DNA from 4 places in the Evansella sp. AB-rgal1 genome. Region 3 is predicted to be linked to each of the others. Evidence: predicted binding sites of a transcription regulator. Region 3 holds the regulator's gene; each other region holds the start of a gene.
What was found. The regulator Rex, encoded in region 3, represses fermentation and respiration genes when NADH is low (regulators of the CRP and FNR family bind a similar motif). The targets are predictions, from matches to a motif close to TTGTGAAATATTTCACAA.
Positions count from the first base shown of each region.

Region 1: nirB (nitrite reductase large subunit NirB) is a predicted target of Rex. The motif match lies at 1,111-1,128, and genes of this name have one in related genera.
Region 2: pflB (formate C-acetyltransferase) is a predicted target of Rex. The motif match lies at 1,238-1,255, and genes of this name have one in related genera.
Region 4: ACERII_RS07865 (anaerobic C4-dicarboxylate transporter family protein) is a predicted target of Rex. The motif match lies at 1,065-1,082, and genes of this name have one in related genera.

Region 1 is NZ_JBGUAU010000004.1:63,253-65,466, forward strand. Features, by position in the region: gene ACERII_RS04275 (DUF2254 domain-containing protein) at 1-824, opposite strand, end outside; gene nirB (nitrite reductase large subunit NirB) at 1,147-2,214, shown strand, end outside.
Region 2 is NZ_JBGUAU010000016.1:95,943-98,156, reverse strand. Features, by position in the region: gene pflB (formate C-acetyltransferase) at 1-1,034, opposite strand, end outside; gene ACERII_RS14840 (2-oxoacid:ferredoxin oxidoreductase subunit beta) at 1,456-2,214, opposite strand, start outside.
Region 3 is NZ_JBGUAU010000015.1:127,712-129,925, forward strand. Features, by position in the region: gene ACERII_RS14385 (MDR family MFS transporter) at 1-425, opposite strand, end outside; gene ACERII_RS14390 (redox-sensing transcriptional repressor Rex) at 910-1,545, opposite strand; gene moaC (cyclic pyranopterin monophosphate synthase MoaC) at 1,630-2,115, opposite strand.
Region 4 is NZ_JBGUAU010000007.1:154,213-156,426, forward strand. Features, by position in the region: gene ACERII_RS07860 (sensor histidine kinase) at 1-705, opposite strand, end outside; gene ACERII_RS07865 (anaerobic C4-dicarboxylate transporter family protein) at 1,167-2,214, shown strand, end outside.

The DNA of each region.
Region 1 (2,214 bases), on a different contig from region 3:
TCATCCCCTATAGTAATGTAATCATGAATATCAAAATCGATTTTACCTCCATGGTGGTGTATCGTTAGCAACTTGCTTTTGTTAGTCACATAATGCCCGATGTGCTGATTTAGTTCTATCAGATATCCATTTTCAACGGCTAAAGAGAACAATCCTTGAAAATCTATTAGCTGAATATACCCAAAGGTTTTTCCATTCACTTCAAGACTATCAGGATAGTCCACAGATTTGGAGATTATATTGACCGTTTTAGTCTTGTAGCTTTTATAAGCATCTTTTTCTCTTTGGACTGTATTGATAGCGTCTATGGAAAGTTGATTAAGTAAATTGTTTACTTGGATTGAGGAAGCCACATTATGTATGAAATAGGCGAAAAATCCTAAGCAAATAAATGCCACGAGCACTCCTATCGTTGCTGATATAACTTCATTATCAATGGTTGAATTTCTCATGAATAGTAAGGAGAGAATAGAATAAACGAAGCCACCAAGAAAAATTCCCAACACTCGCATGGTAGATGGTTTTGTTAAAAAGCCCTTCAAAATTCTTGGAGAAAATTGTGACGTATACGTAGTTAAGACAACCATGATCGTTGAAAAGGTTATTGTTGTCATGGTTACTAAAGCTGCAGAAATTGTACCAAGGATAACGTGAGCTAAATCTACACTAGTTAATAAATATCTAGGAATATGGTTGTTTAGAAAGTCATTTAATTCTACATCTACATAAATTACTAAAAGTGAAATAGCGAGTGAAATTATGCAATATACTAAAGGGCGTACCCAGATACTATCTTTCAGTTGTAATGTTATTCTTTTTAACAAATAAATCTCTCCTAACAAGTGCTAAATCTATTTTAACCATGTTTTTTGTGTGACACTTCTAAAAATTATGACCTAATAAAAATACTTGTTTTGATTCCACCTTATTTTTGCCGTTTTAATTTGCTTCATACTGTTTGTTGAATAGTCGTGTGAAATAATACTAATTGTATCGTTTCCATGAACATCTTCTTACTAAATTGTGTCTAACTTTCCGTATCTTCTTTGTATGTGATATTAATCACAATGAAACTCTATCCCATGTGGTATTTTAAAAACAGAAAACAAATTGTGAAACTATTCACAATTGGGAGAGGGGATCATAGTGATGAAAAAGCTAGTAATGATCGGTAATGGAATGGCTGGAATACGTTGTTTAGAAGAAATTCTGAAAATTGATAGAGATAGTTTTGAGATTACTGTAATAGGTGATGAGAAGCATCCTAATTATAATCGCATTATGCTTTCCAATGTTTTACAGGGGAAAACGACATTTGATGAAATAAACATAAACGATTGGAATTGGTACGATCAAAATAATGTCACATTACACTCTGGAGAAAGAGTGACGAAAATAGATACAGAAATGAAACATGTGGAAACGGATAAAGGAAATATTGTACCGTATGATGAGTTAATTATCGCAACTGGCTCTAGTGCGTTTATTTTACCTTTACCTGGAAAGGATCTAGAAGGAGTAATTGGATTCCGCACAATAGAAGATACACAAAAAATGATGGATATAGCAAAAATGAAGAAAAAAGCAGTAGTAATTGGGGGTGGATTACTAGGTCTAGAAGCGGCAAGGGGCTTGATTGATAGAGGGATGGAGGTTCATGTTGTTCATCTACTTCCTACATTAATGGAGCAACAGCTAGATGCCGCCGCAGCAAGATTACTAAAAAAAGATTTAGAGGCTCAAGGTATGAAGTTTTTAATGGAAAAACAAACAACGGAGATACTAGGAACAGATTATGTTGAAGGCATATCATTCTCCGATGGAACATCGTTGCAATGTGATTTGGTTGTTATGGCTGTTGGAATTCGCCCGAATATAGCATTGGCAAAAGAAGCGGGATTAGCAACTAATTCTGGTATTATCGTAAATGATTATATGGAAACATCCTGTCCATCTATTTATGCAGTTGGTGAGTGTGCGGAACATAATGGTATTGCATACGGACTAGTTGCACCATTGTATGAACAAGGTGTGGAGTTAGCGAGATTTCTCACTCATACTCTCTCAGGGGGATACAAAGGAAGTATTCTGGCCACACAATTAAAAGTAGCAGGCTGTGATTTGTTCTCTGCTGGAAAAATCCATGAGGATGATGAAACAGAAGCAATTATTGTTCATGATCAATTTGCTAGAGTGTATAAAAAAATTCTCGTA
Region 2 (2,214 bases), on a different contig from region 3:
TTCGTAACTAATGGACGACCATCAAGACCTACACCACCGATTGATTCAGTTACCCAAGTTGGGTCTCCACTGAATAATTCGTTATAGTCAGGAGTACGAGCAAATTTCACTAGACGTAGTTTCATTACGAAATGATCTACTAGCTCTTGAACTTGTTGCTCTGTTAAAACTCCATTTTCTAAGTCTCTTTCAATGTAAACGTCTAAGAATGTTGATACTCTACCTAAGCTCATTGCAGCACCGTTTTGCTCTTTAATTGCAGCAAGGTATCCCAGGTATAACCATTGGAACGCTTCTATTGCGTTTGTTGCAGGTTTAGAGATATCGAACCCATAAATAGAGCCTAGTTCTTTTAATTCTTGAAGTGCACGATATTGCTCAGAGATCTCTTCACGTAAGCGAATCTTGTCTTCTGTCATAGCTCCTGTTAAGCTTGCAAAGTCTTTCTTTTTTGCTTCCATTAAGAAGTCCACACCGTATAATGCAACACGGCGATAGTCACCGATAATACGTCCACGACCATACGCATCTGGTAAACCAGTAATGATTCCTACTTTACGAGCTAGTAGCATTTCTGGAGTGTAAGCATCGAATACACCTTGGTTATGTGTTTTGCGGTAATCTGTAAAAATTCTTTCTACCTCTTTATCAAGCTCGTATCCGTAAGATTCAAGAGCACCTTTTGCCATACGAATTCCACCATAAGGCTGCATAGAACGCTTGAAAGGTACGTCTGTTTGAACTCCAACAATTTTTTCTTTTTCTTTATCTAAATAGCCTGCACCGTGAGAAGTGATCGTAGATACGATTTCTGTATCTAAATCATATACTCCCCCTCTTTCACGCTCTTCTTTTGTTAACTGCATTACTTGCTTCCATAGATCATTCGTTGCATCTGTAGCATCTGCTAAGAAGTTTTCATTTCCTTCATACGGACGATAGTTATCTTGAATGAACCCTCTAACATCTACGTCTTCTTGCCATTTACCAGATTTAAAACCTTCCCAAGCATTGGATTGTACTTTCGTTTCCATTTGTTACCCCTCCGTTTTCATACTTTACTTAACTTTTCCAACATTTATATGTTTATTACTGTGAGATACTTGTTAAATGAACATGTTCTTATTATCTCATAGAATAACAGTTATAAATGTTGACATTTCGTGATATCTTTCTGTCCAAATCGTGAACATTGCAATAATTAGTCAAAATATACTTGATGTGTATGTTTGTGAATTTGTGAAATTATTCACATTTACTATCTAACTTCAGTATAAAGTACAAAATGGTTCATAACAATATGAATTTGTGACACTTCTATGAATTTATAATACAGACCGTTTTTTTGACTAAAACAGACTAATTAAATAAAAAGTTATTTAAAATGAAATGAAAAAGACTCCGCTTGTATCAAGGGAAGCGGAGTCACAACGTGTTATAATATACATCTTTCTGTTACTGAAACTGTTTCTCCACTCTATGAAACAGATCCACATCCATCTCTCCATTTGCACAGGATTGTGTGTCAAAATCTATTCCTAATTTATCTTGAAAATCACTTCTTTTTTCTTCATAAAGAACTCCAGTTACTAAACCATCAAGTTCACGAACCTTCGCCAAGGCTTCATCACGATTTTCAAAAGGCTCATCAATTTTCGTTAATCGCTCTTTATAGAAATCGTACGTATTAATTTTATTAAACGTTACACACGGACTATAGATGTTGACATGGCTGAATCCTTTATGTTCAATTGCACGTTCAATAATATCCACCATTTGCTTTATATCTCCCGCAAATGCTTGCGCAACAAATGTTGCACCATTCACTAAGGATGTAGAAACAGGGTCCACTGGATACTCCTTGTTTCCTTCTTTCGTTGTTTTCGTTACGAATCCATGTTCACTTCTCGGGGATGTTTGACCTTTTGTTAATCCATATATGTTATTATCCATAACAATATAGGACATATCAATGTTTCTTCGAGATGCGTGGACGAAGTGACCAAGACCTATCCCATAACCATCACCGTCTCCACCTGATGCTATTACCTTTAACTTTTGGTTACCCATCTTTACACCCTGTGCAATTGGAACAGAGCGACCATGAATGGTATGAAATCCATTCGTCCTCACATACTCAGACACTTTTCCAGAACAGCCTATACCAGAAACAATTGCAAATTCATGAGGTTCATAGCCTAACTGTACAATTGC
Region 3 (2,214 bases):
GCAGCAACTCCATATATTCCTGTGGCTAATCCCCTTTCTTTTCTTGGGAAAACCTCAAAAATTAGAGCCATCGCAGTTGGCATCATCAGCCCACCACCTACTCCTTGTAAACCACGAAAGAAAATTAGTGATGATAAATCCCACGATAGAGATCCGAAAATCGACCCTAAAACAAATAAGGCAAGACCTGCCATATATAATTGCTTTTTACCAAACTTGTCACCTAAGTACCCAGTCACAGGCATCGTAACACCCATCGTTACCATAAAGATGGTAATAACCCATCCTGTAGCAACAGCATCTGCCTGGAAAACGGACATTAAATGAGGAACAGCAGGATTTAACATACTATTATTTAAAATAACTGTAAACGTTCCGAGTAAAACTGTTATTACAACTAACCACTTTTGTGGTACTTTACTCAAATAAAACACCTACCTCACCAATCCATTGTTTCGATACACGAAACATACCCTTCTACTATACCATGATATCAGCCTACTGTGAACGTAGTCTAGTAACAAAGCATAGGAATTAATAACGGATCTCAAACTCTGGATGATGGATGATATGTCACAGCAGAAGGTAATATACTTAGTTAATCTTCATAAGGACAATTTTAGCTCATTTTAACCCGTTTTGTCCTTATGAGCTCTTCATAAGGATAATTCCAGATACTTCCAACTCGTTTTTGTCCTTATGAGCCCTTCATAAGGACAACTTCAGATACTTTCAACTCGATTTTGTCCTTATGAGCCCTTAAGTTGACTCTTTATATATAACAATTCGCCAGGTCCATGCACTAGCTTGTCTATTAAGCCTTTGTGTTGAAATCATCCAAAGCTATACACTAACCAACAAAAAGTGTCTCATTAGACTAATCAGCCTAATAAGACACTCTGAATATGATTACATTGGATAATGACGTAAGAAGTAAATAAGCGATTGTAATTCTACCGACAAATCAATATGATGAATTCGAACATGGTCCGGAACAGACAATCTTGCAGGTGTGAAATTCAAGATACCTTTAATCCCTGCCTCTACAAGCTGATCCGCAATAATCTGAGCAGCGTGTGCTGGGACGGTCAAGATTGCCACTTCCACATCGTTTGCTATTTTCTCTTTAATGTCGTCCAAATGATAAATGGGAACGCTTCCAATTTTTTGTCCTACTTTCGTTTCATCTACATCAAAGCCCATTTCGATTCTCGTGCTATTACTCTTTGTAAAATTGTAATTTAAGAAAGCAGTACCTAAATTACCTACCCCTACCAAAATTACCTTCGTAATTTCATCTTGGTCTAACGTTTTTCGGAAGAATGTTAGTAAATAATTTACATTATACCCGTACCCTTTTTTCCCCAATGCACCGAAGTAAGAAAAGTCTCTACGGATTGTAGCAGAATCTACTTTTACTGCATCACTAAGCTCCGAAGAAGAAACTCGATGTTTCCCTGATGCTTGTAAGCTTTCTAAAAAACGATAATATAATGGTAACCGTTTTGCTGTTGCTTGCGGTATCTTCGTTTGATCAACATCCATATATTTTCCTCCTACCCATATAATATTTTTATTTATAAAAGCAAGACTTTTCTTCAAGTAGATTTCCTTATGATGTAATAGCCTTTATTGCTCGCGCTTAAAATCCCCGTTTTTTCCACCAGTTTTTACTAATAAAAATGTCTTTCCAATAACCATGCCTTTGTCTACTGCTTTGCACATATCGTAAACAGTTAATGCAGTAGCAGAAGCTGCAGTTAATGCTTCCATTTCCACGCCAGTACTTCCTTTTGTCTTTACCTTAACAGTTATATGTAAAATGTGTATTTTCTCACTTATCTCCCAATCAAAAAGAATATCAACTCCTGAAAGGGCTAAAGGATGACACATTGGTATCCATTGAGATGTGTTCTTCGCAGCCATGATACCTGCAACCTGCGCAACAGCTAACACGTCCCCTTTTTTCATAGTCCCCCCTTTTATTCCTTCGTATATTTTCTTATTCACTTCTATACTACTTTTTGCAACTGCAGTTCGAACAGTTTCACCTTTATCGGAAATGTCCACCATTTTTGCTCTACCTTGCTCATTAAAGTGTGTAAATGAACCCATGGTGTACCTGCCCCCTTCACTTCTTCTATTGTACTATTAGTTCACAATCTGTACAAACTCTTTCTTTTAGGTTGCGACATATGTCTAGATTACTGTACA
Region 4 (2,214 bases), on a different contig from region 3:
TTCATTTAAGGAGATATGACTGTGGTGAAAATCTTGATGACTTTTCCCATGAGATAAATATAACATCTGATTCACTTGTTCTTCTAATTCTTTAATCTCCTGATTAATATAATTAAAATAAAGATCCTCTTCGGAATGTTTTTTCGATCTACTTTCTAGTAATTGAATAAACCCTTTGATGGAAGTTAAAGGGTTTCGAATTTCATGTGCAAAACTATTGGACAACTTCGATAAAATTTGTACTCTTTCATTTTTCAATTTATGTATTTCTCTATTTTTACCCATTAACTTAACTTCATTTTCCCGATGCATGTATATAGAATAGTCTCGATACAATTGTTGAAAAAAGTAATTTAATGCGACTTTCCCCTTTAGTTTATCCAACTCATCAATTATCTGTCTATCCATGTGATTATTAAGACTTTGATAGACTTTATCCAGAAGAGGAAGAAGCCTTTCATATGGAATCTTTTTCTCCATTTTTAACTCCACTAAACAAACAGTTCCTTCGTTTGTAACAGTATTCTTATTCCCTAAATAATCTAAGAATGTATCTATTAATTGCATAAATATAATTTCTACTTTTTCTTTATCTCCTGAAAATAAGTCATTGCTCTCCCGAATTATATCATTAATCTCCACTAAGATAAGAGGCTTAGCTTCTGATAAAAAATCAACTATTGTTTTTTCATGGTTTATCGTCACAATCTCTCACCTCTTTATCTTATCCAAACTTAAGTATAATGTAACTTGGCAATAAACGGCGAAAGAAATTTACGACAAAGACATGTGTTTTCTACGATAAAAACCAACCAGACGACAATTTTAGATAGAATTATACGTAATTCAACACCCCTTGTTCTAAATACAATTTACTTTTTTCTAAATTAATTTAATAAATTATAACTCAAAGTTGAATTTTACAAAAATTGATTATTTGTCGTTACCTGGAGAAAAAAAGTAAACGAAAATAAATGGAATACAAACCAATAAAGTAAGTCACACTAGATTATTACAGTTAATTTCTATCGTATATAAGCATTGAAAAATGAAAATTGTATTTTTTGTGAAATAATGAACAAATTCATTATTATGCTTCATTGATACAGTAAGATGTAGATGCAAGAGTTTACAAAAATTCAACGGAAGGGATGTTATGTAAAACTATGTTTTGGTTGCAATTTGTGGTTGTCCTTATTTGTATTTTTATTGGTGCAAGAATTGGTGGTATTGGTCTCGGCGTATTAGGTGGCGTAGGATTAGCTGTTTTAGCATTTGGTTTTCAGTTACCTCCTACAGCACCTCCAATTGATGTTATGCTCATGATTGTTGCAGTTATTACTGCAGCAGGAGCACTTCAGGCAGCTGGAGGAATGGAATATCTTGTTTCACTTGCAGAAAAAGCATTAAGAAAAAATCCAGAAAGAATTACGTTTATGGCACCAACAGTAACATATTTATTTACTTTCTTTGCAGGTACAGGTCACGTAGCTTATACATTACTTCCTGTCATTTCAGAAGTAGCACAGGAATCGAAGGTACGTCCTGAGCGCCCACTTTCTATCGCTGTAATTGCTTCACAGCAAGCGATTACTGCTAGTCCTATTTCTGCAGCAACGGTAGCACTTCTTGCCCTATTAGATCCATTTGGTATTACGTTGTTACAGATTATAGGTATAACAATACCTGCAACATTTATTGGTATTATGGTTTCTGCATTTTTCATCCGTAAAAAGGGTCTGGAGCTTGAAGATGATCCAGAATACAAGGCACGTATAGAAAAAGGATTGGAACCAATTCGCCAAGTACGTGAAGGGGAAAAAGTGACTACTAAGTCTAAGATTGCAGTTGGATTATTTCTATTCGGTGCTGTTCTTGTAGTGTTACTTGGAAGTTTCCCGGAACTGAGACCTACCTATACTGGAGCTGAAGGAAATACACAACTTTCCATGCCATATGCCATTCAAATAATTATGTTGACAATATCAGCATTAATTATTGTTTTCTGTAAAGCAGATGTTCAAAAACTAGCTACAGGAAGTGTATTTCGTGCAGGTATCGTAGCAGTCGTAGCTATTTTTGGTATTGCATGGATGGGTGATACGTTCATCCAGGCAAACATGGATACAATTCAAAGTGGAGTTCAAGGAATGGTAACAGCTTCACCATGGGTTTTTGCATTTGCTCTATTTTTAATGTCCATCCTCCTTAATA